DNA from 4 places in the Paenibacillus sp. 2KB_20 genome. Region 3 is predicted to be linked to each of the others. Evidence: predicted binding sites of a transcription regulator. Region 3 holds the regulator's gene; each other region holds the start of a gene.

Region 1 (8,175 bases), on a different contig from region 3:
AACAATGTATAAATGAAATTAGACTTGCTACTGTGCAATTCAATTTAGAAAACAAAGCTGAGATTCCCTGTCAAGTTTTTCAAAGCCAAATTAGTGGCTTGTTTATGGAATACTTTATATTTTATGAATTTATCATGAGAGAAGCATATTCTTATATATTTTATGATCAAAAACCTAACAAAGGAAAGAATATTCATAAAATTTCAGAGAGTATCTATAATTTAGCCAAAGAAATTTCAGTAGAAACAGAAATATGGTTTCATAAATTTAAAGAAATTAAAGAGAGAAGAAATAAATTAGCGCACCCTGAGACAGAATGTGCGGATTTTACAAAAGATGATATCGTGCTAATTATCGAAAATATAGATGAGTTTTTGTCTTTATGTGAAAGATATCCAGTACGAGTTTAATTAAACATGTAAATAATGGTAGGGGGCCTAAGTGGATAAAATAGAATAAGCGGGGACCATGTCCCCGCCCTCCATATTAAAAGTAAATTATCCGCGCAAAATCGCTTCGATCTGCTCAAGTTCTTCCGCGCTAAGCTCCGGTGCATTTAAGGACGCCACCGCATCCTCAATTTGACTAACTTTGCTGGCGCCGATCAATGCAGAGGTCACTCTACCGCCACGAAGCACCCAGGAAAGGGCCAACTGCGACATCTTCTGCCCGCGGGCTGCGGCAAGGTCGTTCAGCTTCCGCACTTTGCCGAGGACATCTTCGGTCAGTTCCTTTTCAGAAAGAAAGACACTTGGTCCAGCGGCACGGGAATCGGCTGCGATACCGTTCAGATAACGGTCAGTCAGGATGCCCTTTTCCAGTGGGGAGAACACAATGCTTCCAATACCTTCTTCGTCCAATACATCCTGCAAGCCGCCTTCAATCCAGCGAGACAGCATGGAGTAGTTCGGCTGATGAATCAGACATGGAGTCCCAAGCTGGCGCAGGATTTCCGATGCTTTGCGTGTATCTTCTGCACTGTAATTCGAAATACCGACATACAGCGTCTTGCCTTGGCGAACAAGTAGATCCAGAGCGGCCATCGTCTCTTCCAACGGTGTATTAGGATCAGGTCGGTGGTGGTAGTAAATGTCCACATAATCCAGTCCCATCCGTTTCAGACTTTGATCTAGACTGGAGACGAGGTATTTCTTGGAGCCCCATTCCCCGTATGGACCAGGCCACATGTAATATCCTGCTTTGGTAGAGATGAGCAACTCATCACGGTAAGAAGCTAAATCCTTCTGAAGAATTTGTCCAAAAGTCTCTTCTGCAGAACCAGCAGGCGGACCGTAGTTGTTAGACAAATCGAAATGAGTAATTCCCAGATCGAAGGCTCTTCTGACCATGGCTCTGCCGTTCTCGAATGTATCGATCCCGCCAAAGTTATGCCACAGACCTAGTGAGATAGCTGGCAGACGCAGACCGCTGCGGCCAGTACGGTTATATGTCATCTTGTCATATCGGGTGGAGCTGGCATTATACATGAATGTTCCTCCTAAATGTGATTTGAAGCGCGATCACTTCATGCACTTGGAAAAGCCAATCTTTTGGGAAGCACATACTTTCGTTGGATCTAGCGCAATCTTCTACATGAAGCTGCATGCGTTTCAAGTTAGTTTACAATCTTATTGTAGCGAAAAGGCAGGTCCAAACGTATGTCAGCAAGGAAGCAGTTTGTTTGGTCACCCTTTTCCTAGAAGACTTGAACGACTTCATGAATGCCATCCACTTCTTCAAAAATGGCACTTTCAATGCCAGCCTTCAATGTGATCGTTACACTAGGACAGCCGTTACACTCTCCCAAGAATTTTAATTTAGCCACTCCATCCTTAACCTCAACCAATTCAGCATCCCCGCCATCGCGCATTAAAAAAGGACGCAGTTTTCTCAATACATCGTCTACCTCTTCGAACAATTCCTCAGAATCTCTCATTTTATGACTCCTTTCATAGAGGCTGTGCTATCAGCTTCACTGTTCGCATTTCCTTAATCACTGGCCTTTCTCTCGATCATTCTTTCCTCTAGTTCATCAATCATGTCTTGATAAATCGCTTGATAAAACTTAATTCTTCACTAGTGTAACGTTCTAGAAATCGGAAGTACCGATCTTGCTCCTGCTTATGCAACTTTCCGCGCAGTACATATAATTCCTGCGCTTTTGCCGTTAATCTGAAATGGATTTCCTTCTTGTTATCGTTAAGACGGATACGCTCAATAAAACCATCTTCCAATAATGTGGTCGTTATCTTTGTTATGCTTGCTTTCGTTAATCCATTTTTTCGGCAAGTGCTGTATTGTTGATGGGCTCATTATAGCCAATACAGTCAACGTGTACAGCTGTAAGATCAGCAGAATATTCGGAAATCCCCTGCTCTTTGACGCTTGCAGCTAGAATCAAGAAGAATTGCAGCGATGTTACTTGGCGATTTTTGCGAAATATTCTAATGTTCTAACCAGTTGCGCGGTGTAAGACATTTCATTATCGTACCAGGCTACAGTTTTCACTAGTTGCTGGTCGCCAACTGTTAGAACTTTTGTTTGAGTGGCATCAAAAAGAGACCCGAATGTCATTCCTCTAACATCGGAAGATACGATCTCGTCCTCCGTGTATCCGTACGTTTCTGGATCTGATGCTTCTCTCATAGCGGCGTTAACTTCCTCAACCGTTACCTTAGTGTTCAAAACGGCTACGAGTTCTGTTACGGAGCCTGTTGGCACAGGTACACGCTGAGATGCACCATCAAGTTTGCCCTTCAGTTCAGGAAGAACGAGGCCAATGGCTTTAGCAGCACCGGTGGAGTAAGGAACAATGTTCTCTGCTGCAGCCCGTGCTGCGCGGAAGTTTCCTTTTGAATCTGGCGCATCAAGGGTATTCTGGTTGCCTGTATAGGCGTGAACGGTTGTCATCAACCCGGATTGAATTCCAAATTTATCGTTCAGAGCTTTAGCCATAGGGGCCAGGCAGATGGTTGTGCAGGAAGCGCCGGAAATGACGGTTTCCGTTCCGTCCAGTGTGTCATGGTTCACGTTGTATACGATCGTTTTCATGTCGCCTGTAGCAGGGGCGGAAATGACGACTTTCTTCGCTCCGCCTTTCAGGTGAAGCTCGGCCTTTTCTTTCGTGGTGAAGAAGCCTGTACATTCGAGAACAATATCAACGCCAAGCTCTCCCCAAGGAAGCTCTTCAGGATTCCGCTTAGCCAAAACCTTAACCTCTTTGCCGTTTACTTTGAAGGTTCCGTCATGGACTTCAATGTCACCGTGAAAAGTGCCTTGCGTCGTATCATATTTGAGCAGATGAGCTAACATTTTAGCGTTCGTAAGGTCGTTAATCGCTACAACCTCGACGCCTTCCACATCTTGAATTCGGCGAAAAGCGATTCGTCCGATTCGTCCAAAACCGTTTATACCTACTTTTACAGTCATTGAAAAATCCCCCTATAAGTTTTATTTATTCCAACAAGCGAATGCCTGTGATGAAATAAAAATGGCCCAGCGCTATTTCATTCTAGAATGGCTTGTTGTATAATGCGAAAAGAGACCGATCGGTATCTTTATATTAGCATGATATTAGTGAATTGCAAGGCCGAATTGAATAATTCGTTTAAAACAAATGAAATAAAATAAGATTCATACGGAGGAGCTCATGAAAAAAGGGGACAGAACACGGGAACATATCATTATGAAATCGGCTGAAATTTTTAACCAGAGAGGATATGCCGGTACATCGCTAAACGATATTATTGCCGACACCGGAATTAAGAAAGGGGGCATCTATCGACATTTTGCCAGTAAAGACGAGATCGCGCTTGAAGCCTACAATTATGCTGCCAGTATGGTCGCCAGAAAATTTTCCGAGGCGGTCGATCAAGAGCAGTCTGCGTCAGGAAGGTTGGTTGCTTTTTTTCGTGTCTATGAGGATGTCGTCAACGATCCACCATTTATTGGCGGATGTCCCATGCAGAATACAGCTGTAGAAAGTGACGATACTCATTTGGAGCTTTGTGGTCGAGCAAGGCAAGGGTTGCATACCTTCTTGGATATGATGAAAAGTATTATTCGTGACGGCATTCAAGCTGGGGAGTTTAGGGAGGATCTGGATGTGGATGCGCTAGCATCATTTGCATTTTCCTTGTTGGAGGGAGGGATTTTGCTCAGCAAGTTGGATGGGGATAACAAGCACATGCTAATGAATAAAAAAATCTTCTCATCCTATTTGCAGCAATGCTGCTTAAAGACCTGTTAATCTGGTGTCCTGGCACATCGGAATGGAGCTGGGCATCATCGATGACAACTCAAGTTCAGAATTTTGAATTTCGATGGATCGTTTCTTTTAAGTATAAGCTGTCTTAAGCAATAGCCCGAACGGGTGGTTTTTATATTTTTCACGGAGTTGTAAGAAAGAATTGATCTTTACTTGAACGTTTAGAGGAGAAGGCGTGACCACGATTGCAAGGCTAAACGTCGAATATATAATAAATTTTAAATATCAGGTTTTGTAATATTTCAACTGCATTTCTCACAAATTTGGGGAAATGCCAACTTACTATGTGAAAAAGTTCTCTTTTTATTCACGAAGGAGCAGAGCATATGTTAGCCCCCGAAGGTCGTAAAGTTTTACGTCTAAACCTGATGTTTTAATTTTTCATTTTGTAGACAGGAACAGCGTTGGAGGGAGGAAGTAAATATGGGAATCGATACGGTACTATGGAGTAAACTGGTGACTGGAATGACACTAGGATTCCACGCTATTTTCGCGACACTTGGCGTGGGTATCCCATTAATGATTTCACTCGCCGAGTTTATCGGTATTCGTAAGAAAGATCTTCACTATATTCTAATGGCAAAGAGGTGGTCACGAGGGTTCGTTATCTCTGTTGCAGTAGGCGTAGTCACAGGAACAGCAATTTCGTTACAACTCTCCTTGGTATGGCCCAATTTCATGAAACTTGCGGGAAATGTTATTGCGCTCCCATTGTTTATGGAAGTGTTCGCCTTCTTTTTTGAAGCCATTTTCCTAGGGATTTACCTGTACACGTGGGAACGGTTTAAAAACCCGATGATGCATTGGTTACTAACGATTCCTATTGTCGTCGGTGCAGGGATGTCAGCAGTATTTATCACGACAGTAAACGGATTTATGAATCAACCAGGGGGATTTACGTTTGAAGGAGGACTATTCACAGCCGTTGACCCCGTTCATGCAATGCTGAGTACAGCAACATTCTCCAAGGTGTTTCATGTATTAAGTTCGGCCTATCTAACAGGAGCTGCTCTGCTGGCAGGTGTTGCAGCATTTGCAATACTTCGAAAAGGGGTTTCAGCATACCACAAAAAAGCATTAAAGCTGATGATGGCTGTCGTTTTGGTGTTCAGTTTAGTAAACACCTTAGCCGGAGACGTATCAGCTAAGTTTTTGGCCGAACATCAACCTGAAAAACTCGCAGCAGCCGAATGGCATTTTGAAACTGAAAGCGGCGCAGATTTGATATTTTTAGGGTGGCTTAATGTTGAGCATGAAATTATAGGAGCACTCCACCTTCCCAAATTTCTAAGTTTCTTGGCTTTTGGAGATTTCAATGCAGAAGTAACGGGTCTTAATGAGTTTCCTATCGACGAACAACCATCACTCGTGGTTCATTATTTTTTCGATTTAATGGCAATCATTGGATTTTTATTATTAGGCATTTCCTTTCTGTATTTCTTATTTGTACTTTGGAAAAAGCGTAATGAACTCAACAAGTGGATGCTGCGAATGATTGCATTAGGAGCACCGCTTGCTTTTTTAGGAGTTGAACTGGGGTGGTTTTACGCAGAACTCGGCAGGCAACCTTGGATTATCCGAGGATATATGCGTGTAGAGGAAGCGGCTACGACATCCCCAAGCGTCAGGATCCTTTTTTTCTTTTTCCTTCTACTATACATTGTATTGGGAACCGTTAGTGTTCTTGTGCTTCGTCGCATGTTCAATAATAATCCGGCGGAAGTTGAGATGGAGACGTGGACGCAGCATGCAAGCGACAAATCAACATTGAAGGGTGAGCACACATGATGAATTACGAATTGATTGGAATTTCAGTGCTCTGGTTGTTTTTGTACGGATATATCATCATCGCTTCCATTGATTTTGGCGCAGGTTTCTTTGCGTTTTATGCTCGTTTAACCAAACAGGACCATGTAATCAATAAACTGATTTCTCGTTACTTATCGCCAGTTTGGGAAATCACGAATGTATTTTTCGTTTTTTTCTACATTGGCATGATCGGCTTTTTCCCGGAAACCTCCTATTATTATGGATCAGCCATGCTTGTCCCAGGAAGTCTTGCGGTCATTTTGCTCGCTATACGCGGTTCATTCTATGCATTTGAAAATTATGGCTCCAAAAATAATATTATTTATCTATTTCTGTATGGAGCAACCGGAGTGCTTATTCCTGCTTCATTGTCAGTGGCACTGACATTATCCGAAGGCGGATTTATCTTGAAACAAGGAGAGACGGCCTCGTTGGATTACTGGGCACTCTTGAGCAGTCCACTGTCTTGGAGCATCGTTGGCCTGGCCATTGTATCTGTTTTATTCATTAGCGCTGCTTTTCTGGCTTTTTACGCTTCGCGTGCTGAAGATCATGCTGCATTGAAATTGATGCGAACCTATGCGCTTTTTTGGAGCACGCCTACAATTGTTATCGCACTGACAGCATTTATTTTTTTGGGTCAACACAATGAGCGGCATTTCCAAAATATGATGGATTTATGGTGGCTACTCGCGCTCTCAGTTGCATTTTTCATGATTGCAATGTGGTTATTATACCGAGGAGGTCGTTACGGGATGGCGTTTATATGCATCATGCTGCAATTCTTCAGTGCTTTTTTTGCTTACGGCATTGGACAATATCCTTACATTCTTGATCCATACATCACCATTCAAAATAGTGTCACCTCTTCGTCTATGGGATTCGCACTGGTTGTGGCGTTTATCGGTGGTATGTGTCTCTTAGTTCCTTCATTGATCTTGGTCTTCAGACTTTTTCTGTTTGATGCGGATTATGTGAAAGGAAACAAATAGAATAGTACATTGTTTTCTTAAGGGAATATTTCCCTCAAGGCCACTTTCCGGAAGGAGGAGAGTTTTTACGTGAAGAGAAAAAAAACCCTCATTGCTCAACACATGTCTGCACAACGAAAATATCTTGTTCTTCTTGGCATCATATCCTTTGCACTTGGTACAGCCATTGTTGGTCAGGCTACATTGCTTGCAGAAGCCGTCCAGCGTATCTTCGTGGAAAAAGCCTCCTTCTCATCCGTGGCTATGATCCTTGGCATGCTTTTGGCGATTATGGCTTTACGTACATTGTTATCATTTGTTAATGGAAGAATTGGTCTCCATATGGCTGCCACTGCAAAGACCAACATGCGAGAATCTGTTTTGCAAAACTTGACCCGTGTTTCCATGGGTTTAAGTCTTCAGGGACAGACAGGAGAGAGGGTCAGCGTAGCATTGGATGCAGTAGATGAGGCGGATAGTTATTTCAGTCAGTACATCCCTAAAATGGTGGAAGCAATGATAATTCCCATTTTGGTCCTGATCGTTACATTTACTCAACATGCCAATTCAGGTTTGATCATGATGACTACGGCTCCGTTTATTCCGATATTCATGATCTTGGTGGGGCTAAAGACGAAAAATAAATCGGAAGAAAAATATGCGCAGCTGGCCAACTTTTCCGGTACGTTTTTGGATTCCCTTCAAGGGTTGGTTACATTGAAAATATTCGGGCGAACTCAGCGTCAGCAAAAGGAGATAGAGCGCAGTAGTCTCAACTATCGTGACACAACCATGGATATTTTGAAAATCGCATTCATGAATACGTTCATGTTGGAATCCATTGTGATGCTTAGTATCGGTGTTGTTGCCCTTGAGTTGGCCATTCAGTTGGTTGTATACAAATCAATGACGTTTCACACCGCTTTTCTCGTTCTGTTACTCGTTCCAGAATTTTATAATCTCTTAAAAAATACAGGCACCGCTTTCCATAGCGGGCGAACAAGCATGGGAGCGATCCGTAAGATTGAGAGTATGCTTGAGAAGAATATGGTGGAAGCGTATGTAAGCGATGGAATCAATCGGATGCCAAATTTTCAAATGTCACATGCAAATCCACTTCCAGTACCC
Region 2 (8,175 bases), on a different contig from region 3:
ATGCAAGTTCCATGGCAAGCGGAGCGAGCGGAGGGGAGGTGGCCGTTATCGGTGAAACGCTGAAGCATGCGACCATTATCGTTGCGACGGTACCTATTCTGCTGGTCTATCCGTTTTTGCAGAAGTATTTTGTGAAAGGTGCTTTAATTGGTGCCATTAAAGGATAACGACAGGAGGAATATGATGAGTAAATTAAAGATTCAACATGAACTCGATTTGGATATGTGGTGGAATGGTGCTCAGTTGAAGGTGGACCGGATGTTGGCTAGAAAGCCTGAGCTTGCTCCGCATGCGGCCAAGGACGGGGAATACGACGGCTTGACCCTGGACAACTGGATTTCAGGGTTTTGGCCGGGAATGTTGTGGATTTTTTACGATATGACCGGAGATGCGAAGTACAAGGAAGCGGCGTGGGAGTGGGATATACGGATGGAACGATTGACTCTGGAAGAGAGTCGCTTTCATCATGATGTCGGGTTTCAGTATTTGCCGACAGCCGTACTGAAATATAAGTTAACCGGCGATGCAGATGGTAGAAGGCGAGGGCTTGCGGCAGCTAACTTCCTGGCCGGACGATTTAATTTGGCAGGCCAGTACATCAGGGCATGGAACAAGGATCTCCCGGGCTGGGCTATTATCGATTGCCTGATGAACCTGTCCCTCTTGTACTGGGCTGCCGAGAAAGGAGAAGACCCGAGATTTCGCCACGTTGCGAATGCCCATGCGAATATGGCTTTGCAGCATATGATCCGTGCCGATGGATCCACCTGTCATGTTGTTTCGTTTGATCCGGAAAGCGGGGAACTGCTGGAGTATATGGGCTGGCAGGGATATGCCCCGGATTCCTGCTGGTCAAGAGGGAATGCGTGGGCGCTGTATGGGATGGCTAACGCTTACCGTTACACGAACAATAAGGATTATTTGTACGCCGCCGAGCGGGTAGCTCATCATTTTATAGCTTCCTTACAGGGGCACGGGGTCCCGCCATGGGATTTCCGGGTACCGAATCCCGATACCGAGCCTCGTGACACCTCCGCTGCGGCCATTGCCGCCTCCGGATTGTTGGAGCTCGCTGCTTTGACAACTCCGGAGGTGGGGACTGTATACCGGAAAGCTGCTGAGCGAATCGTCCTGGCATTGTCGACGGAGTACGCAGCTTTCCACGCTCCTGAGCATGAAGGAATCCTGCTTGGCGGAACCGGCCATAAGCCGGCGGATACGAATATCGATGTGTCGCTTATTTATGGGGATTATTATTACATCGAGGCTCTGGCGAAGCTTCGCGGCTGGGTCCATCGCGTATTCTGATTGGTTATGGGACGTTAATATTCGAAGAGGGGTGAACGGATATGAAAACGTTATTAAACGCTTTAAACCAACGGTATCACAGATCGATAAGTATGGGTCTCATCTTGAGCCTTTTGATCGGTACGCTGATGATAGCGCCTTCAGAAGCCCAAGGGGCTTCGAGTGATGCAGAAGGGAGCAGCAGTATGAATCGGATCGAGAGCACGGTAACGGCAAGCAGCTACCAACCGGGCACGAATTACGTACCGGGGAATGTATTGGATGGGATATGGGGCGAGGACGCGGAGAGCCAGCAAAGCCGCTGGTCCGCATCGGGTCAAGGTCAATGGCTGCAATTTGATCTAGACACGGAACAAACCGTCACTTATGTGAACATCGCCTTTTTGAATGCTAGAGAGCGTCAGTCCAGCTTTGAAATATTAGCTTCGAATATTGAAGATTTCAAATCCGGCACCGTTGTTTTTGAACAACAGTTCAGCCGGCAGCTGAAACCGGAAGATAGTATCATGCAAACATATGTATTGCAGAATCCGGTGAAAGCCAGGTATTTGCGGTTGATCGGATATGGCAATAACGCCAGCGGAAGCTCGGGAAACTGGAACAGTATCATGGAAGTAGAGATTTACGCAGGGAAAGTGCCGGGTGAATCACCGGAAGAACCACAACCACCAGTTCCTCCAAACGCTGGCGAAGAGAAGGAGGAAGATGTGAAGCTTCCGGAGATGAGGCGCATCTCGGTCAGCACGGCGGAACAATTGCAGCAGGCACTGGATCAGGCTGTGGCCGGTACGCTGATTGAACTGAAGGATGGGAACTATGAGCAGAACGGTCCGTTTGTTGTGAAGGATAAACACGGCTCCGCGGCCTATCCGATTCGGATTACCGGGAAGCCCGGCAAGGCAATCATTAGTGGGAATAGTTATATACACATTGAAAATTCAAGTTATGTGGAAGTCAGCGGACTCACGTTCCGGAACGGGATCGGCGATGAGAATGGAACGGAGACCTTGAATGACCGTGGATTGGCGCATCGGGCGCTTACCGGGGTTCATCCAGGGATTCAGCTGGAAAGCTCCAGCCGAATCTCTATTTTGGGCAACACCTTTGCTTTGGATGAAACAGGTCAGCCCTACCGATTTAAAGCTCAAAACCGATATGTATGGTGTCTCCTTAATTTGGAGAACAGCTGCCGGTACAGTGAGGATCGGTATGACCCTAACGGAGAAGTTTATAAGGGGTTAACGCCATTTGAAGATCCAAAGCTCATTACGGATAATGGCACTCACAGACATTATATTCGAGTCGAAGGAACGAGCAGCCATAACCGGATCGCTTATAATGATATTGGTCCGAAGAAGGGCTTTGGCGCAGTCCTGATTTATGATGGTGAAGGGCATAGTGGACAGCATATATCGCAATACGACGTCATTGAGTATAATTATTTTCACGGGATTGGTCCCCGGGTAACCAACGGGTTGGAAGCCATCAGGCTTGGACTTTCCAGTACCTCGCTCTCTTCCGGTTATATTACGGTTCAGTACAATTTGTTTGACGGGTTTAACGGTGAAGATGAAGTGATATCGGTGAAGAGCAGTGACAATATCATACGGTACAACACGATTCGTGATTCATACGGCGGTATTGTGTCGCGACATGGAAACCGCAACAGCTTCTACGGCAACCATCTGATTGGCGATGGAGTGACACCAGGCAGCAGCGGGTTCCGGATATACGGCAACGATCACAAAATCTATAACAATTACATGGAAGGTCTTACGGACAAAGTGATTCGTCTTGATGGCGGAACACATGATGGCGGACCGGAAGGCAGTACGAATCCAATCGTTCGTTGGGGTGGAAACCAAGAGCAAACGGCAAGGCTTGGCGATCTGCCGGCCGAACAAAGAACGGAACTTTTGCGCGGACATTGGCGGCAGTATAACGTTCAGATTTACAACAATACAATCGTGAATGTCGGCAACCAAACGACAACTTTCAATCTGGGCGGCAGAACCTATCAGCCGGTAGGGACTAAGATTTATAACAATCTGATATTTAGCCATGCAGGGACGATATTTCAGGAAACTGATGCGGTGATACAGGCACCCGAACAGGAACGGGCTGAGTACAAGGGAAATATGCTCTCGGGGAATGCACCGATTTCTAACAACCCCATCGTGGACAGAGGGATGACCAAACAAGAGCTTCATTTGGTGCGCAGTAAGGACGGTCTCATTCGATTATCCGTCTATAGTCCAGCCGTAGACGCTGCCCTGACTCCATTCGTTGCAGCGGACGACATGGATGGCCAGATCCGCTATATACCTGACGTGGGTGCAGACGAATATGCGCCAGGCAAGCAGCGATCCAATCCTCCGCTTACCGTCCATGATGTCGGCCCGGAAGCCTGGATGAAATGAAGGTGAATACCATGACCGGCACCATCATTCTGCCTTCATCCCGATTCTTCGAACTTTGGACGTCACACGATAATCAAAGGTTACGCTTTTATAGATTTCACCCCATTGCTCTGCAGATTTAACATGGCTTTTCCAATACGATGGTTCTTTGGCTCTTACCAATTCGCCGAATCCGAATATATCGGATTCTTTTTTTTGCGTCTTTTGGATTAATCCGATTAATAATTCTGTAATGGAACGTTCATTCTCGCGAGCAATTTCCTCCAGAATTTTCGAGTTATCTACCGGGATGGTATCAGAGTTTTTTTCTTCGATATTAATCTCCGTTGTCGCCGTGATCGTAAAATGGGGCATACCGTTCTTGATATCAACTTTAATTTCCGATTCCCGGTTCGTCGCATGGATTGTTACGACCTGGGAATCGTCCCCAATATGGATAATTCCCCGGTATCCTGCCGGACTGATTCCCTTGATGACCAGGTATCCGGCAATTTCAATTGGTTTTGTCACACCTACCATTTTGGCTCCTTTAAAAAAAGCCATTCCGCTGATTTCCACGTTTTCCCCCTTCATGATTTTGATATAAGGCAGAAATCTCTCCTGACCTTTCTTCGAGGAATTGCTCCAGAACGTCCCAATGTAGTTAATCGCCTCGTCCAGCCCTTCAATGGCTACGACGGATTTCCCCCTTAGCAGGTTGTCGGTCAGAACGGAGATTTTCCTTTCCGAATACCCCTCGCTAGAAAGAAGAAGTCTAAAAAGATGTTGTCTTGGCTCCCGTAGTTCTCCGATCCTGATCGTTCACATAGTGTTAGATTTTGGTATGACTGCAATCACATATACGAAGATAGGAGTTTCATATACTTGGGTTGTAAGAGTGAAATAGTTCACAAAGACGCATTTAGTCTAAGGAGGTTTGAACATGAGTTCATTCACGCTTCAGAGTCAGGTATCCGATATCGTTACATCCATTCCGCAAACCGCGGATTTATTCCGATCACTTCGCATTGATTTTTGTTGTGGAGGGCAGGTGCCTTTAGAAGAGGCGGCTAAACAGCGCAATTTGGAACCCGCCGCCGTTTTAGAGCAGGTTCGGTCCGTGGAGAGCAAGTTTGCAGATTATCAAGAAAGCCGTCCGGCTTCACTGAAGGAATCCGAACTGATTGAATACATCCAGCAGAAACATCATGCCTTCTTGCGGGATGAATTACCTGCTTTAACGCCGTATGTGACGAAATTAGCCCGCGTTCATGGGGAGCATCATCCCGAACTTCTTCGGGTGCAGGAGCTTTTCTCCGATCTGAAAAAAGAACTGCTGGATCATACGAAGGATGAAGACGAGCATGTATTTCCGCTCATTTTGAAATTTGTTGCAGAGCCTAACCACCAGGCTGCAGCGGAGCTTAAGCCGCATGTGTCTGAACTGGAACATGAACATGCTCAAGCAGGCAAACTGCTTCAGGAGCTCCGGGAAGTAACCGCTGATTTCGAACTTCCGTCGGATGCCTGCGGTACGTATCGGTTGGTCTATCAACGGTTGGCGATGCTTGAAAAGGACACCTTCGAGCATATCCATCTGGAAAACAACATCTTGTTCGAACGGATTCGTCAAGCGGTATAACCTTGATGACCGTGTGAAAGTGAATTAACGTATGCTGGATGAATATTAAATACAAAATAACGTGGCGTCCCAAAAGTAGATTTAGTTGCTTGACGTACGGCTCTCAGAAACAGAAAGTGTGTCAAATAAAGCCATGGCGGTGCTCAGGATGTTATTCCCACACCGCTATGGCTTCTGTTTTGATCATTGGCCGCCTTCTTGAGCAAATTATGGGCAAGCGAAAGCCGAGGGAGACCTCCAGGCTCACGGTCTCCCTCGGCTTTCGTACATGTTTTTTTGAGCGGACAACCTTCGCAGCTTTCGCTTCGATAGATCCGCTTCCGTAAGAAACCGGAGGACGAATCGATTCCGGACAAGCGTCAGCGCTCGCCTTTGCCTCCACATTTCGTCCTTGCTCAGAACCATTCCAAGAAATGTGGGGGCAACAGCGATGGTAGGAACGATTCGTACATGGAGCGTCTTCTAGCAGCATTATTGAGACACCCCCGTTATTATTCTGCATTTATTTAACGTATAGACTCCCTTGCCCTAGGAGAGAGAAGTGGTCAAAGAAAATTCACTTAACAATTACCTGTATTTAGTCGATAATTATATTGATCAGTTGGAATTATTCGACACAGGAGGGTTCATATGGAATACTCAAAACTAGGAAAACAATTCATAGGCGGGGAATGGCGAGACGGTAAGAGCGGTAAAACGCTGCCTGACATCAATCCATACAATGATGAGGTCATTACTGCTTTTCAAATCGCAAGCGTTGCAGACATTGATGACGCATATCAGGCTGCCTATCAAGCTAAGCTGCAATGGGACAAGGTTAATGCTTACCAGAAACGAGACATTCTTGAAAATGCCGTTAAATATATTGAATCGCATGAGGAAGACATTTCATCCATTATTGTTCAAGAGCTGGGCGGAACGCGTCTGAAGGCGGCGTTCGAGATCGGTCTTGTGAAGAATATGATTAAGGAAGCGGCTACGTTCCCCCTTAGAATGGAGGGAAAGATTTTACCTTCCACAGAGGATGGCAAGGAGAACCGCCTGTATCGGATCCCGGCTGGCGTGGTTGGGGTTATCAGTCCATTTAACTTTCCTTTCTTCTTGTCCATGAAGTCTGTCGCCCCAGCATTGGGTGCTGGCAATGGCGTCGTGCTGAAGCCACATGAGGATTCGCCGATTACGGGCGGAACCCTGATCGGGAAGATTTTCGAAGAAGCGGGCGTACCGAAGGGTTTGTTAAATGTTGTGGTGACAGATATTAAGGAAATTGGCGATGCGTTCGTTGAGCATCCGATTCCGAGAATCATTTCTTTCACAGGTTCGACTAAGGTCGGAAGCCATATTGGTCAACTGGCCGTCAAGCACTTCAAGAAGCCGCTGCTTGAGCTCGGTGGGAACAGCGCGTTCATTATCCTGGAAGATGCTGATATCGATTACGCGGTACAAGCGGCGACATTCAGCAGATTCACACATCAAGGCCAGATCTGTATGTCGGCCAACCGGATTCTTGTACAGAAGTCGATCTATCAGGAGTTTGTAGATAAATACAAAGAGAAGGTTTCTACCCTGACAACAGGTGATCCGAGCGATCCGCAGACCATTATCGGACCCGTCATCAACCATCGGCAGGCAGAGACACTGCAGAAGCTGATTGAGAAGGGCATTGAGCAAGGTGCAGTTCCATTGGTGCGAGGGAATATCACCGGTAGAATGGTGGAGCCTACCGTCCTTGTCAATGTCAAACCGGATATGGAGGTAGCACAAGAGGAGTTGTTCGGCCCGGTTGTGTGCATCATCCCATTCGAAACGGAAGAGGAAGGCATTGCCATTGCAAATGATACACGTTTTGGCCTTAGCGGGGCTATTCACACCTCCAATCTTGAACGTGGTGTAGAAATGGCGAAGAAGGTCCATACAGGCATGATCCATGTGAATGATGTAACAATTAACGACGAACCCATTGTAGCATTTGGCGGAGAGAAGCAGTCGGGGTTGGGGCGTCTGAATGGGCAATGGAGCCTGGATGAATTTACGACCATGAAGTGGATATCGGTTCATTACGGGCAAAGGAAATTCCCGTATTAAGGGTTGGGGGAGATAGGCATGAATAATGTGACTGAAGAGCAAACACAGCATGAGCTGATTAGTGCCTTTGTAAAGGTAGCTCCATTACTGAAAAGTCTAACGAATGATGATATCACGATTGGCATTTATGATACGGAGAAACTTATCATTAATATTCCGGGCAAAACCTTCTCGCTGAATGTGAGCCCGGGGGACCCGCTTGTTGAGGGCGATATTGTCACCAATGCGATTCGGAATAATACAGCTTTATCGGCTGTCGTTCCGAAAGAGCTGTTTGGATTTCCGCTGGCTGCACGCGCGATCCCACTGCACGACGAACAGGGCAGGGTTATCGGCGGCGTAGGCATGGGGACAAGTCTCGAAAAAGCGAATGCGCTGTTTGAGATGGCCGAGAGTTTTTCGGCAATTGTCGAACAGACCACCGCATCCATTGGAGATATCAGTCAATCGATTGCTCATCTTACCGAACGTGTGACCGACGTAACGAACCAAATGACGGACGTCAGCTCCAGTGCGCAGCAGATTGGGAAGATTTCCAGCGTTGTTAAGGAGATTTCGGATCAGAGCAACATGTTAGGCCTTAATGCTTCTATCGAAGCGGCGAGAGCGGGGGAAGTCGGAAGGGGCTTCTCGGTTGTTGCCGATGAGATTCGGAAGCTGGCGACAAGCTCCAAAGAGAATGTGGACCAGATTAATGGTATCACGAAGAATATTCAGGAATTTTTGCAGCGATTGAATCAT
Region 3 (8,175 bases):
GCTAATTTAGGCATGATTCCACACCTCCATGCTGCCAGGCTGACGCGGCAAGATTATAAATTTACCAGACTTGCCGTCTGACAAGCTGACATAGACATTGGTGTCATCGATGGTTGCTTTTGCTTTCAAATTCGGAGACTGGGCAGCAAGCTGCTCGAGCGATGATTGAATATCAGTATACTGCTTATTATCCATTGCTTCGGCGACTGAGAGCATGGCCTTCTCCCACCATTGATCCAGTGCTTCCGAGGAATGGTCCTCCACCTGGATTTTCAATTCCCGCTTGCCAATCACAGACTTGCCTTCCTTCTTAATATGCTGAACCAAACCTTGTAAATTTGTATCTGGAGCCAAATCGAGATTCAAAGTAACGGTATTCTGTTTAATATCTATATGAGAATCCTTCACGCCGTCATATTGCGACACAACATTTGCCAGCGGATTTTGCAAAGCCATCTGCCGATACAGAAACCATCCGCCAAAGAGAACCGATGCTGAGATCACGACAGTCAGCATGATAGGTACAATGCGTAGTTTCATGAAGTTCCTCCTTCATTTCCTATATGAAATTTTGTCTATCATTTTGTGACACAATAGTACATATAACAACGATATATTTCGATGCATGTAATTTATATGCTCGTTTTGTACAAGTACGAGTATATCACATCTTATATACTTTTTCATGCATGTCTGTGAAAATATTTAGAACAGTTTTTCCATATTCTTTCTGAATGCGCTTACATGTTGGAGAAAAAGAGAGGCACCCTATGAATTTTAAAGGGCGCCTCGCTTACTGCATTTTTATTGATTTGGAAGAATAATGTCATTCCCGATGGTGTTACCATCTTGAAAACGATAAAACCGATAGCCGCGCTGACCGTTGTGTTCATACTGCAGCTGCCATGCATACTCGCCCTCATACATTCCAGGCAGCAACCGCTTAATTTCAACGCCAGGCAATTCGTTATAGATCTGATCCCGCATCTGGGCTTCTGACATTCCCGTTTTCAATAAAACGGACTGGACAGCGTCAGCACCTTCAACAGGTACGTTGTCATCCGTAAATTTCACCCATACCATACGATCTTGATTGTCTTGATCCTTCCCGCTTACCACCCAATAGTTATTATCCTCGCCCCACACCGATTTATAGGTCTTCCCGGACGTAACCAATTGGCCATGCTGCTTCGCGGCAACAATTGCCATTCTTTCTTCATTCCAAGTATCTTTCATAACATATGAATAATAGAGCTGTAAACCAAGCAGCAACAGCAGCACGATGGACACACTCAGCAAAATCCACTTCGTTTTTTTCTTCAAATCCGTCTTCCTCGCTCCCCTTGATTATTCCCTAGAGGGTTGTAAGACGCTCAAAGGCACGCTGCGCTTCCCGGCGGATACGTTCCTCATCAAGAGTAAGACTCGCGCCATTCTTCACGACCTGCTTGCCGTCAACCCATACATGCTCTACATCCTTCGCACTGGCTGAGTAGATAGCGTGTGAAATATAATCGGTCCGTGGAAGGAAGTGCGCTTGATCCGTGTTCAGTGCGATCATATCTGCTTTCATTCCTACCGCAAGTGTGCCGATATCCTCAAGGAACGCCGATCGGGCTCCATACTCTGTTCCCATCCGAAGCGCTTCGGATGCTGGAATGGCTGTTGGGTCCCCACTTACACCTTTATGGATCAGTGCAGCCAGTCGCATCTCTTCAAACATATCCAGATTATTATTGCTCGCAGGTCCATCGGTACCCAATGACACAGTGACCCCAGCTTTCAGCAGTGCAGGCACGCGTGCAATGCCGCTGGCAAGCTTCAAATTGCTTCCTGGATTATGCGACACCATAACTTGATGCTTGGCCAGGATTTCGATTTCTTCATCGGTCAGATGGACGGCATGCGCAAGCAGCGTTGGCCGGGAGAACATGCCAAGCTTCTCCAAATGGGCAACAGGGCGAAGTCCGTAGTCTTTTACATTCTGAGCTACTTCCGTTTCCGTTTCGGACATATGCGTATGCAAAGGCAGATTCAAATCATGCGATGCCTGAACGAATTTTTCGATGAAATCCGGCGGGCACGTATAAGGTGCATGCGGCGATATCATCGTCGTAATTCTCCCGTCAGCCTTGCCATGCCAGTCTTTTGCGAATGCCACCGCCTCATCCAGCTTCTGCTGCTGTACCTCAGGCGGACATAATCCGATGACGCCGCGCATTAGGACGCCGCGCATTCCTGAGTCCTGCACAACCTTGGCAACCTGATCCATATGATCATACATATCCACAAATGTCGTGGTTCCGCCTTTGATCATCTCCAGCACGGAGAGTGCGGTTCCCCAGTATACATCGTCGGCCGTGAATTTGGCTTCCATAGGCCACATTTTTTCCTGAAGCCATACCTGCAGTGCCAGATCGTCGCCATAACCGCGGAGCAGGGACATCGCCGCATGTCCGTGCGTGTTCACTAACCCCGGTAGGAAAAACAGATGAGTTCCGTCGATAACTTCTGTTCCCTCTTGGACGGTTGGCTCTTCTTCACCCAGATAGGTTATCCGGTCATTCTCCACAACCATATATCCGCGTAGCACGGTTCTTCCTTCCTCTAATACCGCAAACGTTCCGTTCTTAACCATCCACTTCGTTATCGTCATGTCCTGCATCCTCCTTGCCGTTATCCAAATAATAGGCCAAACTCTGCAAATCTGTAGTAAAATCAGCCGTATGAATCCTGATATGGGATGGGGCTTTCAGGATGGTTGGCGCAAAATTCAGGATAGCCTCGATGCCTGCGGCGATAAGCTGATTGGCTACATTCTGCGCTTCAAAATCCGGAACGGTGATTATCCCGATACGAATGCCGTACTCATGAACCGTCTTCTCCAGTTCCTCCATCGGCTGTACAACCAAATTGTTAATTTTCATACCAACTTTGGGAGAATACGAATCGAAAACCGCCACAATCTTCATATTGTCCTTCAGAAATGCATTGTAATTCGATAATGCATGTCCAAGATTACCGGCCCCAATCAATGCGACATTGATCTTCTGGTCCAGCTTTAGAATCTGGCGAATTTTCTCGATCAGATAAGATACGTCATATCCGATCCCTTTCCGTCCAAAATCACCGAAATACGCTAGGTCCTTACGAATTTGAGCAGGATTGAGGTCCAGTTTTTGTCCCAGTTCCTGGGAGGAAACCGTGGAGACCTCCCTTTTCTGAAGCTCATTCAAATAGCGCAAGTATACAGGTAATCTGCGGACCACGGCTTCCGAAATTTTTTCCGATTTCATTCATGCTCCCCCTAATAATAGGTTAATAACTACATTTTTTTGTGACAGATCATTTCGTTCATTGTTTCACTTTTATTCAGCTTGGTTCTCTATGCCTGCCTCTTCCTGCAGCCATTCCGTAATTCGGGGAACGATCCCCTCTGTCGGCATGTGCTCCATCTTCGGCCCCGGCAAAGAATATAAGAAATATTTCCCGTAATAGGATTCAATGACCCGGGTATCGTAGACAATGACAATCCCCTTATCTTGCGCGGTCCGCACCAGTCGGCCAAATCCCTGTTTGAAGCGAATGACCGCTTGCGGAACCGAAAGTTTCATGAACGGGTTCTTCTTCTGCTGCTGCAGCAATTCGCTCTTGGCTTCGACCAAGGGATGATTCGGCGGCTGGAACGGCAGCCGGACGATCGCAAGGCAAGTGAGCGCCTCCCCGGGTATGTCTACCCCTTCCCAGAAGGAGCTCGTACCCAGCAGGACCGAAGCACTGCTATCCTGGAATCTCCGGATTAACTTGGTACGGCTGGTTCCGTCCATCCCTTGTCCCAGTACCGTAATATCGCTGGATGCCAGCGCCTCCTTCAACGGCTCGTGAACCTGACGCAGCATGCGGTACGAAGTGAACAGCACAAGCATGCGGCCATGCGTAGCGATTGCCGTATCGGCCAATGATTGCACAAGTGTATTCACAAAGAGTGCATCCCCGACCGAGCCCTTCACGCTCGGAAAATCGCGCGGCACGACAAGGAGGGCCTGCTCCCTGTAATTAAACGGGGACGGCAGCAGAACCGTGTTCAGGTTGCCGCTATCTGCCGCTTCCTGAAGACCCAAGTTCTCGATCATGAACTGAAACGATTTATCCACCGACAAGGTCGCCGATGTCAGGATCACGCTTTGTTTCTTGTCAAAAAACAATTCCTTCAAGTGGGTGCTAACATCTACAGGCACTGCATAAAGCTGCAGCGATTTGCCGCGGAAATTCCCGTTAGCCTCCATCCAGTATACCGTGCCTTCATCATTCAGAGCCATGAAAGACCTCAGGTCCTCGCGGTGTGCGGCCAGGTCCTTAAACAGACCCGATAGGTCTGTTAACAAACTGTCCGCGCTGTAGTCGTCCAGATCTTCCTTCATCTCGGCGATCAGCTTGTCACCCTTGCGAACGACATCGCCCAGCGTCACATGAATTTGATGCTCGAGCTCGGCCAGCGAATCCCAATCCTTCGGCTTCTTCAGAGGCGATAAGCGAAGCGAGAATTGACCGGCATCCCCCGGAGTCGCGTCTCCGCGTTCCGGAAGCAGTCCGAACAATTGATCGCTGAGCCGGTCCCAATTCTCTTTTGCGGTGATCAGATCCGGATAAATCCGGTCTATGATGGAGGACCACTCGACAGCCTTCTCATGCGATGATGCTTGCAGCAGCTGGCGAAGAGCCGGAAGCTGACCGCTGCGGCTGTCTTTGTACATACGAGTCAACGTATGGACCACCGAAAAATATTTCATCTGCAAGCCAAGGTGCTTGCCAGCGACATCCTCCAGATGATGCGCTTCATCAATGACGAGACGTTCATAACTCGGAAGCAGCTGATGATTCGCTTTTACGTCAGTGAACAGCTTCGAATGGTTCGTAATGACAACATCCGCGATGCCCGCTTCATGTTTGGCCCTGTGATAGTAGCATTTGCGGAACCATGGGCATGCACGGCCAAGGCAGGAATCCGAATCACTGGAGATCGTCTCCCAGAAATCCCCTCCGCGACCGCCAAAGTTCAGTTCTTCATCATCCCCGTTCTCCGTCTGGGTCAGCCAGACCAGCATCTGCGCCGCGGTGATCACATCTTCCTTCGGGGAATGAAAATCTCTTCTATTTATTTTATGTTCAAATTTTCTCAAACACAAATAATGGCCTCTTCCCTTGAAAATAGCCGCTTTAAAAGGAAAAGGAACAACCTGGGTGAGCAGGGGAATATCCCGGTCACGCAGCTGTTCTTGAAGGTTGATTGTATGCGTGCTTACCATAACCTTCTGTTCCTGCTTCACGCTTTGATAAATCGACGGCAGCAAATACCCGAGGGATTTGCCTGTTCCCGTGCCGGCTTCGATCAATAAATGTTTATTATCATCGAGGGCCTGCATCACTTCCTGAAACATCATGTCCTGGGCATCCCTGCTCTCATAATGAGGCAGCGTTTCTTTTAGACGTTCACGGACATCATTCATGTATTGCTCAAAGCTTACATCCGCCAACGGATTAGGCTCCGACTCATCCCTGGCAGGCGCAATATCGTTCCAATCGTCAACGGCCAGGGCAAATTGACGATAGTACGTATGGGTGTCTCCGGCTTGTACAGCCTGGAACTCCCTGTCAGCACGGATGCCGTCAAAGAACCAGGCCAAGTCGCTGTCCTCGTCGGCAAACAGGTCGCTTAACCGCTGCACGGTAAGGAGAGGAAGCTCATCGATCTCCTCCAGGCATTTCAGCAGTGCATAGGCTGTGGCAAGCGCATCGCTGTCCGCCTGATGCGGACGGTCATGCTCCAGACCGAAATGAGAAGAGACCATCCCGAGCTGATAAGAAGGCAGCGAGGGAAAACATATTTTTAAGAAGTGCATCGTATCTAGAATTCGGCCGCTGAACGGTAAATAGCCGCAGCGATCGAGTGCATTTTGCAAAAAGTTAAAATCAAAAGCGACATTATGCCCAACCAATACGACATCGTCGAGCATGGGCACGAGTTCCATCATCATTTCTTCCAATGACGGAGCATCCGCTACATCACTGTCGGAAATGCCGGTCAAACCGGTAATAAAAGGAGGGATCGGAATCCCGGGATTGACATAGGTGCCGTATACGCGGGAGATGCTTCGATCCTCTTCGATGATGGCCAGTCCAACCTGAATGATCTCATCTGCTGACTGGTTGCCCGTGGTTTCAAAATCCAATACGGCAAATTTCATTTCGATAAAATCCCTTTCCTCCAGACTAATTAACAGCATACCAGAAGTTGCGGGTTTTGAACATTCCGGGTAAAAAATCCCCCGTTTCTCCTCCATCGCTCCATACGGCAAGAAGCGATACCAAAGTCTCAGTAATGAGCTCTGGCATCGCTTCTTGTAATGGCTTGATTTCTACAGCAAAGAGATCAATTGGCTGCCGTACTGGAGCTCACCGCGATTCTGCTTGCAGACCTCCAAATTGATAATGGGGTCAGGAAGTGTCGGGTCGCTGTGAATCGCCAGTGCAAAATGCTCCTCGGCTTTCCCTTGTTGTCCATTCAACACCTCGATGCATCCAAGCGCGTTGTAAATCATCGCTCGCATCTTCTTGTTGTCTGCCAGGGGCAGGATGGACACCAATACATCGGACGCTGGTATGGTTTGCCCCAAATAAAGATGGGACATCGCAATATACAGCTTGATCAGAAGGCTATCCGGAAATACCGTGGCGGCCACCTCAAATTGCTGTATAGCCGGCTGGAACATCAACAACTTGTAATAACCTTGGCCGCGAATGAATGCATCAAGCTGCAGTTCAGGCGCTTCGGTCGGTGGAAAAACAGGAGGTGAGGCGGCACTCTCGCGGAAGATAGCCATCTTCTCTTCAAAATGGAGCCATTCCTCGATAATGCCCTCGCTCATGCTTTTGAGCATGTTCCAGTTCTGTACCAGCGCCTGTTTTTGGGGACCTTGAGCAGAAGGGTAATGCTTCACAATTTCATCTAACATGTTGTTCATTTCAGCGAATACATGTTGAAACATAGCTGCATCCCACCCTTAGCGGAAAAATGAGATCAGTGCGTCGACCTGAACTCATTTTCTGTAGAAGTCGGTCTTTTCATCCCTTTAAGGTCCCGACACATTTTGGCTCTTAGGAGACCATTTAGAGAACCGCGGCGTGAACCTCACGATATTCCGTGTTAACCGGCTTATTCATTTCGTCAACGATCACAACCGTTGGGGTATGATTGTCGTATTCCTCTTTAGACATCATGGCATAAGAAATGATAATGACGTTGTCGCCAGGCTGTACAAGCCTTGCAGCTGCCCCGTTCAGACAAATCACACCACTGCCGCGTTCGCCTTTGATCACGTACGTTTCCAAACGGGCGCCATTGTTATTGTTCACGATTTGAACTTTTTCATTCTCCAAAAGGTCTGCAGCCTCCATTAGATCCTCATCAATGGTAATGCTGCCCACATAGTTCAGATTGGCTTCCGTCACCGTTGCGCGGTGGATTTTGGATTTCATCATTGTTCTAAACATGGGATCCCCCTACTTTTGGTTGAAGTAACGCATTGTCAATGAGACGGGTGCGGCCAAATCGTACGGCCAGCGCCATAATGACGGTTCTGCCTTCATCCGCAATGCGATATGAATCTTCCACGGGAACAAGTTCCGGGAAAGTGAGCAATTCTGCATAATCAATATCAGCGAGCGGGGACTGGGATATAGAATCCCGAAGATGAACACGGATCTCTCCTGCCGTTGTCGCTTGTCCCTGCTGGATCATCTCCTGAGCGGTCCGCAAAGAGCCCGACAGCACAAGTGCCTGTTCCCGCTCTTCCGGCTTCAAATACACGTTGCGTGAGCTTAGAGCAAGGCCGTCAGATTCGCGGATGATCGGACAAGGCACGATGGTTACGTCCATGTTCAAATCTTGAACCATTTGCTCAATGACGGCTACCTGCTGGGCATCCTTCATTCCGAAGAAAGCATAGTCAGGTTTTACGATATTAAACAATTTGTTAACAACCGTGGTAACACCGTCAAAATGCCCGGGACGGGAGGCCCCGCACAACAAAGACGTAATTTCCGATACAGCGATTTTGGTTTTGGTCGGCTGGGGATACATTTCCTGAACCGTGGGAATAAAAACCACATTCACCC
Region 4 (8,175 bases), on a different contig from region 3:
GACCTACGTCTCCATCTTCATGGTGGAATATTTGCATTTGGGCAGCGGCCTGATCTCGGTTTTTCCGGCATTCTCCTCTGTCATTATGCTAATATTCATGCGGTGGATCATGCCCCGAATCGGGGAGCAGCATGTGCACCGGACGATGGTATGGGGATTCGTAATATCGGTATTGTCCAATGTCATACTGGTGTTTGCGCCGCAAGGGGATCTGCTGGTGCTGAGTTTGAGCACTGTCATTGCCGCCATCGGTACGATGATGACATATCCGTATCTGGAGACGGCGGTGGCCAATGCGATAGACGATGAGAACCGCGCCAAAATATTCGCGCTGCTCCAGGTGCTCATTCTTATTGTCATTTCGCCTTCCGGCATCATTGGCGGCTGGGCATATGGCATCGACCCGAGAATTCCGTTCTTGCTTGTTGCCGGCGCATTTGTGATCAGCATCCCGCTTATGATGCTGTACGGCAAAAAGGCAAAGGCAGCTCCCGTTGAAGCCGGAGTTTAGCTTGGGCATGGAGATTGAGCCAATGGCTAAAAAGGTTGAGTGCACGCTTTAAGCTATGGGAAGCGTAAAAATATGAATGAAGAGGCACTCCAGGCAAGGGGGAGCCTCTTTTTTGCGTTGGTTATTGCAATTTGGTTAGTGTTCACTTATGATATGAGCATGAAAAAGAAACCTCATTTCGATAGCAAGAAGAAGGATATTTTGCAGGCTGCCATGAAACTCTTCGCCGAGAAAGGCGTGGATGGCGTATCGGTGAAGGAGATCGGCGCAGCGGCGGGTGTAACGGATGCAGCGATCTATAAGCATTTTACGAATAAGGATGCCGTGGCTGCGGAAGCGTTCGAGGAATACTGTAGCAGTTATACGCGTCTGGTGGATGATTATGCTTCCCGGCCCGGCTTGTTTGCAGAGAGACTGTCGGCGCTCGTCATCCGGGTATTGGCGGCGTATGACGAGGATAAATACGGCTTGCTGCTCTTGTCCCAGCATCACGAGCTGTTTACGGAGGTGCTCAAGAGCAGGGGACGTCAGCCGCTGGACGCCTTGCATGATCTGCTTGAGCAAGCGGTGTTGCAGGGGGATATTCCGCCGCAGAACACGCGATTAACCGCTGTGTTGATCATTGGTGCATTCAGCCAGCTTGCAATCTCAACGATGCAAGGAGAGCTGAAGGAACCGTTGTCGCCGCTGGCACCTGAAGTGACGGCGCATCTATTGGCATTAACAGGTTTGGGAAAAGGTCGGGAGTGACCTTTTCTTTTTACCATGAGGTTAGTGTTTGTTAACCAAATCATGAGGGGGAAGAAACATATGAAAAAGGTTTTAATTATTCAAGGCAATCCCATTGAGAACAGCTATGGCAGTCAACTGGCAGAGGTCTATGCAAGGGGGGCGGCCGAATCCGGAGCAGAGGTGCGGGAACTGGTGCTTGCGGAGATGGAGTTTGACCTGAATCTGTCCGGTGGCTATAAGGGTAAACAACCGCTAGAGCCGGATCTGCAAAAAGCGCAAGAACTGATCTCTTGGGCGGATCATCTGGTGTTTGTGTATCCGAATTGGTGGGGCGGCATGCCGGCGCTGCTCAAAGGGTTCATAGACCGGGTTTTTCTGCCAGGCTTCGCGTTTAAGTACCGCCGGAACTCGCCTTTGCCGGAGCAGCTGCTCAAAGGGTTCATAGACCGGGTTTTTCTGCCAGGCTTCGCGTTTAAGTACCGCCGGAACTCGCCTTTGCCGGAGCAGCTGCTCAAAGGGAAAACGGCCCGTTTGATCGTCACGATGGATTCGCCATATATCTACTACCGCTTCTATCTCGGTCAGCCGGGACATCAAATGATGAAGCATTCCATTCTGAAGTTCTGCGGCGTGGGCACGGTTCGTGCCACGAACATTACGCAGCTTCGCAAAATGCCTGAAGTGGCAAGAAAGCAATGGCTTGAGCGTGTGCAGAGAATGGGTCGGAAATTGGCTTGAGCTGGCAGGGCGTAAGATAAACAGTTCCTTCCAATGGCTTGACTTCTCGGGCAGGAGGATTATAATTCATACAACAAATGAAACGAAAAGAGAATGGAAGAATAAGTTTAATCAAAATCAAATCTTGATGTATATGCCGGGGAATAGGGCCCAGGCGTTTCTACCAGGTTACCGTAAATGACTTGACTACATGAAGGTTGAGAATCCCACCACCCAAAGCCCGGCTTCGTAATGATTGAAGCCGGGCAGGAGGATCATCTTGATTGGAATCCGGCAGGTTTTAACGGATGAGGTGGTGTGCAGACTAGATAGCATACATTGCTGATGCACGGGATTTCTCTTCCTCTATGGATATAGTACAGGCACCCCGGGCAGATACGCTGCCCGGGGTGTTTGCGTGTTATACAGCGGATCGATTTTGTGTTTTTACCGTTCATGATAAGAAAAACGTCTATCGACGCACTTTAACAGATGATAGACCGCAATTAGATGAAGTTTTTATTGCGATATCAGGAAGTTAAAAGCTTCGAAGTGTATACTTTCTGATATCTAAAGAAAAAAGGGGAGCGTGCAATCATCATGAGTTCAAGCAAGAGACAGAAACGATACGAGGTTAGCCGGAAGCTGGGAAAGGTTTCCTTAGGACAGGAGCCTGCCGATCTGGTCATCAAGAACGGCACACTGGTGAATGTGTTTACAGGCGAGCTTCAGGAGCAGGTGGACGTGGCCATGGCATCCGGACGCATCGCTTATATCGGCAACGCGGATCATACGATCGGGGAAGGGACTCGGGTCATCGAAGCGAATGGCCGCTATATCTCGCCAGGCCTGCTCGACGGTCATATGCATGTGGAGAGCACGATGCTCACCGTGACCGAGTTTGCCAAGGCGGCTATCGTTAGTGGAACGACTGGGGTTTATATGGATCCCCATGAGATTGCCAACGTATTCGGCATGGAAGGTGTGCGCTGGATGCATGAGGAAGGGCAGCAGCTGCCGATGAAGGTGTTCACCACCGTTCCTTCGTGTGTACCGTCGACCTTTGATCTGGAGGATGCTGGGGCGCAGCTGGGCGTAGCCGACATTGAGGAAGGGCTGACATGGCCCGGTGTTGCCGGGCTTGGCGAAGTGATGAATTTCCCGGGCGTCGTGTATGGCGATCCGACCATGAGCGGGGAGATCGAAGCCACGCTGCGTGCGGGCAAGACGGTGACAGGACATTTTCCGGCAGAGGATGTCCGGATGCTGCAGGCATATATGGCAACCGGCGTAAGCTCCGACCATGAAACGGTAACCAGAGAGCAGGCCTTGGAGAAGGTTCGCCTCGGTATGCACCTGATGATCCGTGAGGGTTCAGCTTGGCAGGATGTGAAGGAAGTTGTTAAGGTTATAACGGAAGATAAGGTGCGAACAGACAATATTTCTCTGGTTACGGATGATGTATATCCGCAGACGCTGCTGAGACTCGGACACATGAACCATGTAGTCCGCCGCGCTATGGAAGAGGGCGTGGACCCGGTTACGGCGATCCAGCTGGGAACGATCAACGTGGCTCGTTATTTCGGCATGGACAATGAGCTTGGCAGCATTTCGCCAGGCAAAACGGCAGATATTTTGCTGATTGATGATCTGAAAAGCATGGTACCTTCCGTCGTGATCACGGATGGCGAAGTGGTTGCAGAGAACGGTCGACTCGTGAAGGCATTCCCGGTATATCAATATCCGGAAAAAGCGTTTAACTCGGTCCGGCTGCAGCGTTCGCTTACCGCGGATGACTTCCTGCTCCGCAGCAAATTCGATGCCGCACGTACGGAAGTGAACGTGGTCCGCGTCATCGAGAACAGCGCCCGTACCGCCAAAATGACGGCGGTGCTCTCCGTGCAGCAAGGGGTAATCCAGCCAGATCTGGATCAGGACGTGGTTCAACTGGCGTGCATTGAGCGCCACGGCACGACGGGACAAATTTCGCTCGGTTTTGCCAGCGGCTTCGGACTCAAGTCCGGCGCGGTTGCGTCCACGGTAGCACACGACAGTCATAATCTGCTTGTGATGGGTACGAATGCCGAGGATATGGCACTCGCTGCGAATGAGCTGGCGGCATGCGGAGGCGGCATGATCGTGGTACGGGACGGCAAGGTGCTGGCGAAAGTGGCGATGCCGATTGCCGGTTTGCTGGCGGACCGTCCGGTCGAGATTGTAGCGGAGGAAGTCGCTGCCTTAGAGGAGGCTTGGAAGGAGCTTGGATGCTATATCCATGCGCCGTTCATGACCTTCTCGCTGATTGCGCTGCCGGTGATTCCGGAAATCCGCATTACCAACCGCGGGATCGCAGACGTAACGGAATTCAAGCTCATCGAGACCGAGATTGGCGCGGTTCAATAAGATTGCAGATACACCGAAGCAGGTTGGCCTGAGGGCGAACCTGCTTTTTTGGTGCGTAAATACCGGGCTTGGCCTGTGAGTGGATGCCGCAAGCCATGTTCCAATTGATAATCCTCACATATTCCACCGCCTACTTAGTGATTTTCGTCACAAATTTATAACTTTTTGCCCCCGTTTCAGCCCTGATATTGTGATGTTTATCACAATCCTTTAGGGCGTGGTCTGCGACAATACAAAAAGAATCAAATTTGAAGTGATCACGTGAGCTAAAGAAAGGGGTATCTTAATATGGATCCGGTTATGCTGGCGCGAATTCAATTCGCATCGACAACCATTTTTCACTTTATTTTCGTACCGTTGTCCATCGGATTGGCGTTTCTGATTGCCATCATGGAGACGATGTATGTTGTCAAAGGCCAGGAAGTCTACAAGAAAATGGCTAAGTTCTGGGGAAAGCTGTTCCTGATTAACTTTGCGGTCGGGGTTGTGACAGGGATTCTGCAGGAATTCCAGTTCGGCATGAACTGGTCGGATTACTCGCGGTTTGTCGGGGACGTGTTTGGCGCACCACTTGCCATCGAAGCACTGCTGGCGTTTTTCCTCGAGTCGACGTTTATCGGACTATGGATATTCGGTTGGGATCGGTTATCGAAGAAGGTCCATCTGCTCAGTATCTGGCTGGTGTCCTTTGGCACCCTGATGTCCGCCTTTTGGATTCTGGCAGCGAATTCGTTCATGCAGCGTCCCGTTGGGTTCGAGATGAACAACGGGCGAGCGGAGATGAATGATTTCTTCGCACTGATTACGAACGGTCAGTTGTTGGTAGAGTTCCCGCATACAATCTTTGGGGCACTGGCAACCGGGGCGTTCCTCGTAGCGGGTGTGAGTGCCTACAAGCTAATGAAGAAGCAAGATTTGGATTTCTTTAAGAAATCATTCCATATCGCCATCGTGATTGGTCTCATCACCTCCATTCTGGTTGCGGTGTTCGGTCACCAGCAAGCACAGTATCTGGTGGATACGCAGCCGATGAAGATGGCTGCTGCGGAGAGCCTATGGGAAACGAGTGACGATCCTGCGCCTTGGACGGTCATTGCAGCCATCGATCCGGATAAGCAGGAGAACACGATGGAGTTTAAAATCCCGTATTTGCTCAGCTTTTTGTCCTATAGCAAGTTTTCCGGTGAAGTCATCGGGATGAAGGAACTGCAGGCGCAATACGAACAGCAGTATGGACCTGGAGATTATATCCCTCCTGTGCGCACTACGTTCTGGAGCTTCCGGATTATGGTGGCCGCAGGCAGCATCATGATTCTGCTGGGGTTGTACGGAGCATGGCTCATGCTGCGCAAAAAGGTCGAGAAGGCCGGTAAATGGTTCTTCAGACTGATGCTGTTCGGTATTTCACTTCCGTTCATTGCAAACACGTCGGGGTGGATTATGACGGAGATCGGGCGGCAGCCGTGGACGGTATTCGGACTGATCACCACGGAGAACAGTGTTTCACCGAACGTCAGCGCAGGCTCGATTCTGTTCTCGCTGATTATGTTTACCGCCATTTATGCGGTGCTGGCAGCCGTCATGGCGTATCTATTTATTAAAGTCATTAAGAAAGGACCGTATGCGGCGGAGGAAGATGACCACCACGCAAGCGATCCGTTTAATAAGGAGGGCTACAATGCTGTCTCTTAACGAACTGTGGTTTGTGCTCGTTGCCGTATTGTTTATCGGGTTCTTCTTCTTGGAGGGCTTCGACTTCGGGGTCGGGATGTCCACGCAGCTGCTGGCCAAAAATGATACCCAGCGCCGGGTGCTGATCAACTCGATCGGCCCGTTCTGGGATGCCAACGAGGTCTGGTTGCTGACGGCGGGCGGCGCGATGTTCGCCGCCTTCCCGAACTGGTATGCTACGCTGTTCAGCGGCTTCTACATTCCGCTTGTCTTTCTTCTGCTGGCCTTGATCGGACGCGGGGTGGCCTTTGAATTCCGCGGCAAGGTGGGCGATGTTCGCTGGAAACGGGTGTGGGACGGTGCAATCTTCACCGGCAGCGTGCTTCCGCCATTCCTGCTTGGCGTTGTTTTTGCCTGCCTGATCCAGGGGCTCCCGATTAACGAAGAGATGCAGCTGCATGCCGGATTGTTTGATGTTGTGAATGGCTATACTGTGGTTGGCGGGCTGACGATGGTGATGCTCTGCCTGCTGCATGGCTTAATGTTCACAACACTGCGCACGATGGGGGATCTTCAGGAACGGGCCCGCCGTATGGCCCGGAGACTCCTGCTTCCCGTAGCAGCCCTGTTCGTGGCATTCGGGGTGATGACGTATTTCATGACCGATGTCTTCGAGAAGCGTGGCGTGGTGTTAACCGTGCTGCTGGTGCTGGCTCTGCTCGCATTCTTACTGGGCGGATATTTCATGAACATCAAGCGGGACGGCTGGGCTTTCGGGATGACCGGGGCGGTTATCGCTCTGCTGGTAACGTCCGTGTTCGTGGGCTTGTTCCCGCGCGTGATGGTCAGTTCCATCAATTCGGCATTTGACCTGACTATTTATAATGCGGCCTCCGGACCGTATTCTCTCAAGATTATGACGATTGTGGCGGTAACGCTGCTGCCATTCGTATTGGGCTATCAAATTTGGAGTTACTTCGTTTTCCACAAACGGGTACATGAGAAGGAGCATCTGGAGTACTGATGGGAAAAGATCTGCTAGGATACAAAGGCGCCAAGACGGTATTCTTCCTTGTCGCCGTATGTACCCTGGCACAGAGCATGGCCATCCTCCTGCAAGCCAAGTGGCTGGCGGAAGCCATATCCGCCTTGTTTGCCGGATCAACGCTGCAGGAGCAGGGGGAGACCATTGCCTTGTTCCTGCTTGCATTTCTGGCACGCCACGGCATCTCAGCCGTGCAGCAAGGAATCGCACAGCGCTTTGCCGAGGAGACGGGCACGAGCCTGAGGAAGCAGCTGCTGGATGAGCTGTTTCGGAAGGGGCCGTCCTTTGTCCGGTCGGAAGGAACAGGCAATGTGGTTACGCTTGTGCTGGAGGGCATCGGCAAGTTCCGCAAATATGCGGAGCTGACCATACCGCGCATGATGGGGGCGAGCATTACCCCGGCTCTGGTATGGCTGTACGTGTTCATGACGGACCGGATTTCGGGCATTATTCTGCTGGTGACCATGCCGATCCTGATCGTATTTCTCATCCTCGTGGGGCTTGCCGCGAGAAAGCAGACCGAGCGGCAGCTGGATTCTTACCGGATGCTGTCTAATCATTTTGTAGATTCGCTGAGAGGTCTGACTACCCTGAAGTTTCTGGGACAGAGCCGCAAGCACAGCGAGAGCATACAGCAAGTCAGCGAGGGATATCGAGCAGCTACTATGCGGACGCTGCGCGTGGCGTTTCTGTCGTCCTTCGCGCTGGATTTCTTTACGATGCTGTCCGTGGCATCTGTTGCGGTAAACTTAGGCTTACGCCTCATTAACGGCAGCCTGGAGCTGCTGCCCGCGCTGCTTATCCTGATCCTGGCACCGGAGTATTTCCTGCCGGTGCGCATGGTCGGGGCGGACTTTCATGCCACGCTGGACGGTAAGCAGGCAGGGGAAGCGATGCAATCCATGATTCAGGAGGCCCGGAAAGGGCGTTCTTGCGATATAACATTTAAAATTAAAGATAATTTGTCTGAGCCCAATTCGCCGCAGCCGCAATTCCAGTGGGATAATCACAGCGTCCTGGAGCTGTCCGGTATCGGCCTCAGGCACGAAGAGTTGGGGCCGGCTTCCTTGGAGAATGTCAGCTTCCGGATACCGGG

Evidence for each region. Region 3 encodes Rex, which represses fermentation and respiration genes when NADH is low (regulators of the CRP and FNR family bind a similar motif). Its sites were predicted from a motif close to TTGTGAAATATTTCACAA; they were not measured.
Region 1: AB4124_RS18420 (cytochrome ubiquinol oxidase subunit I) is a predicted target of Rex. The motif match lies at 4,552-4,569, and genes of this name have one in related genera.
Region 2: ric (iron-sulfur cluster repair di-iron protein) is a predicted target of Rex. The motif match lies at 4,604-4,621, and genes of this name have one in related genera.
Region 4: AB4124_RS13300 (cytochrome ubiquinol oxidase subunit I) is a predicted target of Rex. The motif match lies at 4,552-4,569, and genes of this name have one in related genera.

Annotation. Positions count from the first base shown of each region.
Region 1 covers NZ_JBFRHH010000006.1:365,705-373,879, forward strand. Annotated here, with positions in the region: gene AB4124_RS18390 (hypothetical protein) at 1-410, shown strand, start outside; gene AB4124_RS18395 (aldo/keto reductase) at 498-1,487, opposite strand; gene AB4124_RS18400 (NifU family protein) at 1,697-1,936, opposite strand; gene AB4124_RS18405 (hypothetical protein) at 2,037-2,234, opposite strand; gene gap (type I glyceraldehyde-3-phosphate dehydrogenase) at 2,419-3,429, opposite strand; gene AB4124_RS18415 (TetR/AcrR family transcriptional regulator) at 3,650-4,249, shown strand; gene AB4124_RS18420 (cytochrome ubiquinol oxidase subunit I) at 4,691-6,055, shown strand; gene AB4124_RS18425 (cytochrome d ubiquinol oxidase subunit II) at 6,052-7,068, shown strand; gene cydD (thiol reductant ABC exporter subunit CydD) at 7,138-8,175, shown strand, end outside.
Region 2 covers NZ_JBFRHH010000013.1:27,356-35,530, forward strand. Annotated here, with positions in the region: gene AB4124_RS27145 (carbohydrate ABC transporter permease) at 1-167, shown strand, start outside; gene AB4124_RS27150 (glycoside hydrolase family 88 protein) at 184-1,308, shown strand; gene AB4124_RS27155 (chondroitinase-B domain-containing protein) at 1,350-3,728, shown strand; gene AB4124_RS27160 (Ger(x)C family spore germination C-terminal domain-containing protein) at 3,753-4,286, opposite strand; gene ric (iron-sulfur cluster repair di-iron protein) at 4,651-5,349, shown strand; partial or broken gene AB4124_RS27170 (transposase) at 5,493-5,684, opposite strand; gene AB4124_RS27175 (aldehyde dehydrogenase family protein) at 5,980-7,434, shown strand; gene AB4124_RS27180 (methyl-accepting chemotaxis protein) at 7,453-8,175, shown strand, end outside.
Region 3 covers NZ_JBFRHH010000003.1:37,781-45,955, forward strand. Annotated here, with positions in the region: gene AB4124_RS09395 (AAA family ATPase) at 1-14, opposite strand, end outside; gene AB4124_RS09400 (hypothetical protein) at 7-540, opposite strand; gene AB4124_RS09405 (cell wall elongation regulator TseB-like domain-containing protein) at 805-1,323, opposite strand; gene AB4124_RS09410 (amidohydrolase) at 1,355-2,656, opposite strand; gene AB4124_RS09415 (redox-sensing transcriptional repressor Rex) at 2,631-3,296, opposite strand; gene dinG (ATP-dependent DNA helicase DinG) at 3,369-6,245, opposite strand; gene AB4124_RS09425 (hypothetical protein) at 6,417-7,046, opposite strand; gene panD (aspartate 1-decarboxylase) at 7,168-7,551, opposite strand; gene panC (pantoate--beta-alanine ligase) at 7,544-8,175, opposite strand, start outside.
Region 4 covers NZ_JBFRHH010000004.1:253,572-261,746, reverse strand. Annotated here, with positions in the region: gene AB4124_RS13320 (MFS transporter) at 1-511, shown strand, start outside; gene AB4124_RS13315 (TetR/AcrR family transcriptional regulator) at 671-1,261, shown strand; gene AB4124_RS13310 (NAD(P)H-dependent oxidoreductase) at 1,322-1,981, shown strand; purine riboswitch at 2,089-2,190, shown strand; gene ade (adenine deaminase) at 2,561-4,363, shown strand; gene AB4124_RS13300 (cytochrome ubiquinol oxidase subunit I) at 4,652-6,055, shown strand; gene cydB (cytochrome d ubiquinol oxidase subunit II) at 6,042-7,058, shown strand; gene cydD (thiol reductant ABC exporter subunit CydD) at 7,058-8,175, shown strand, end outside.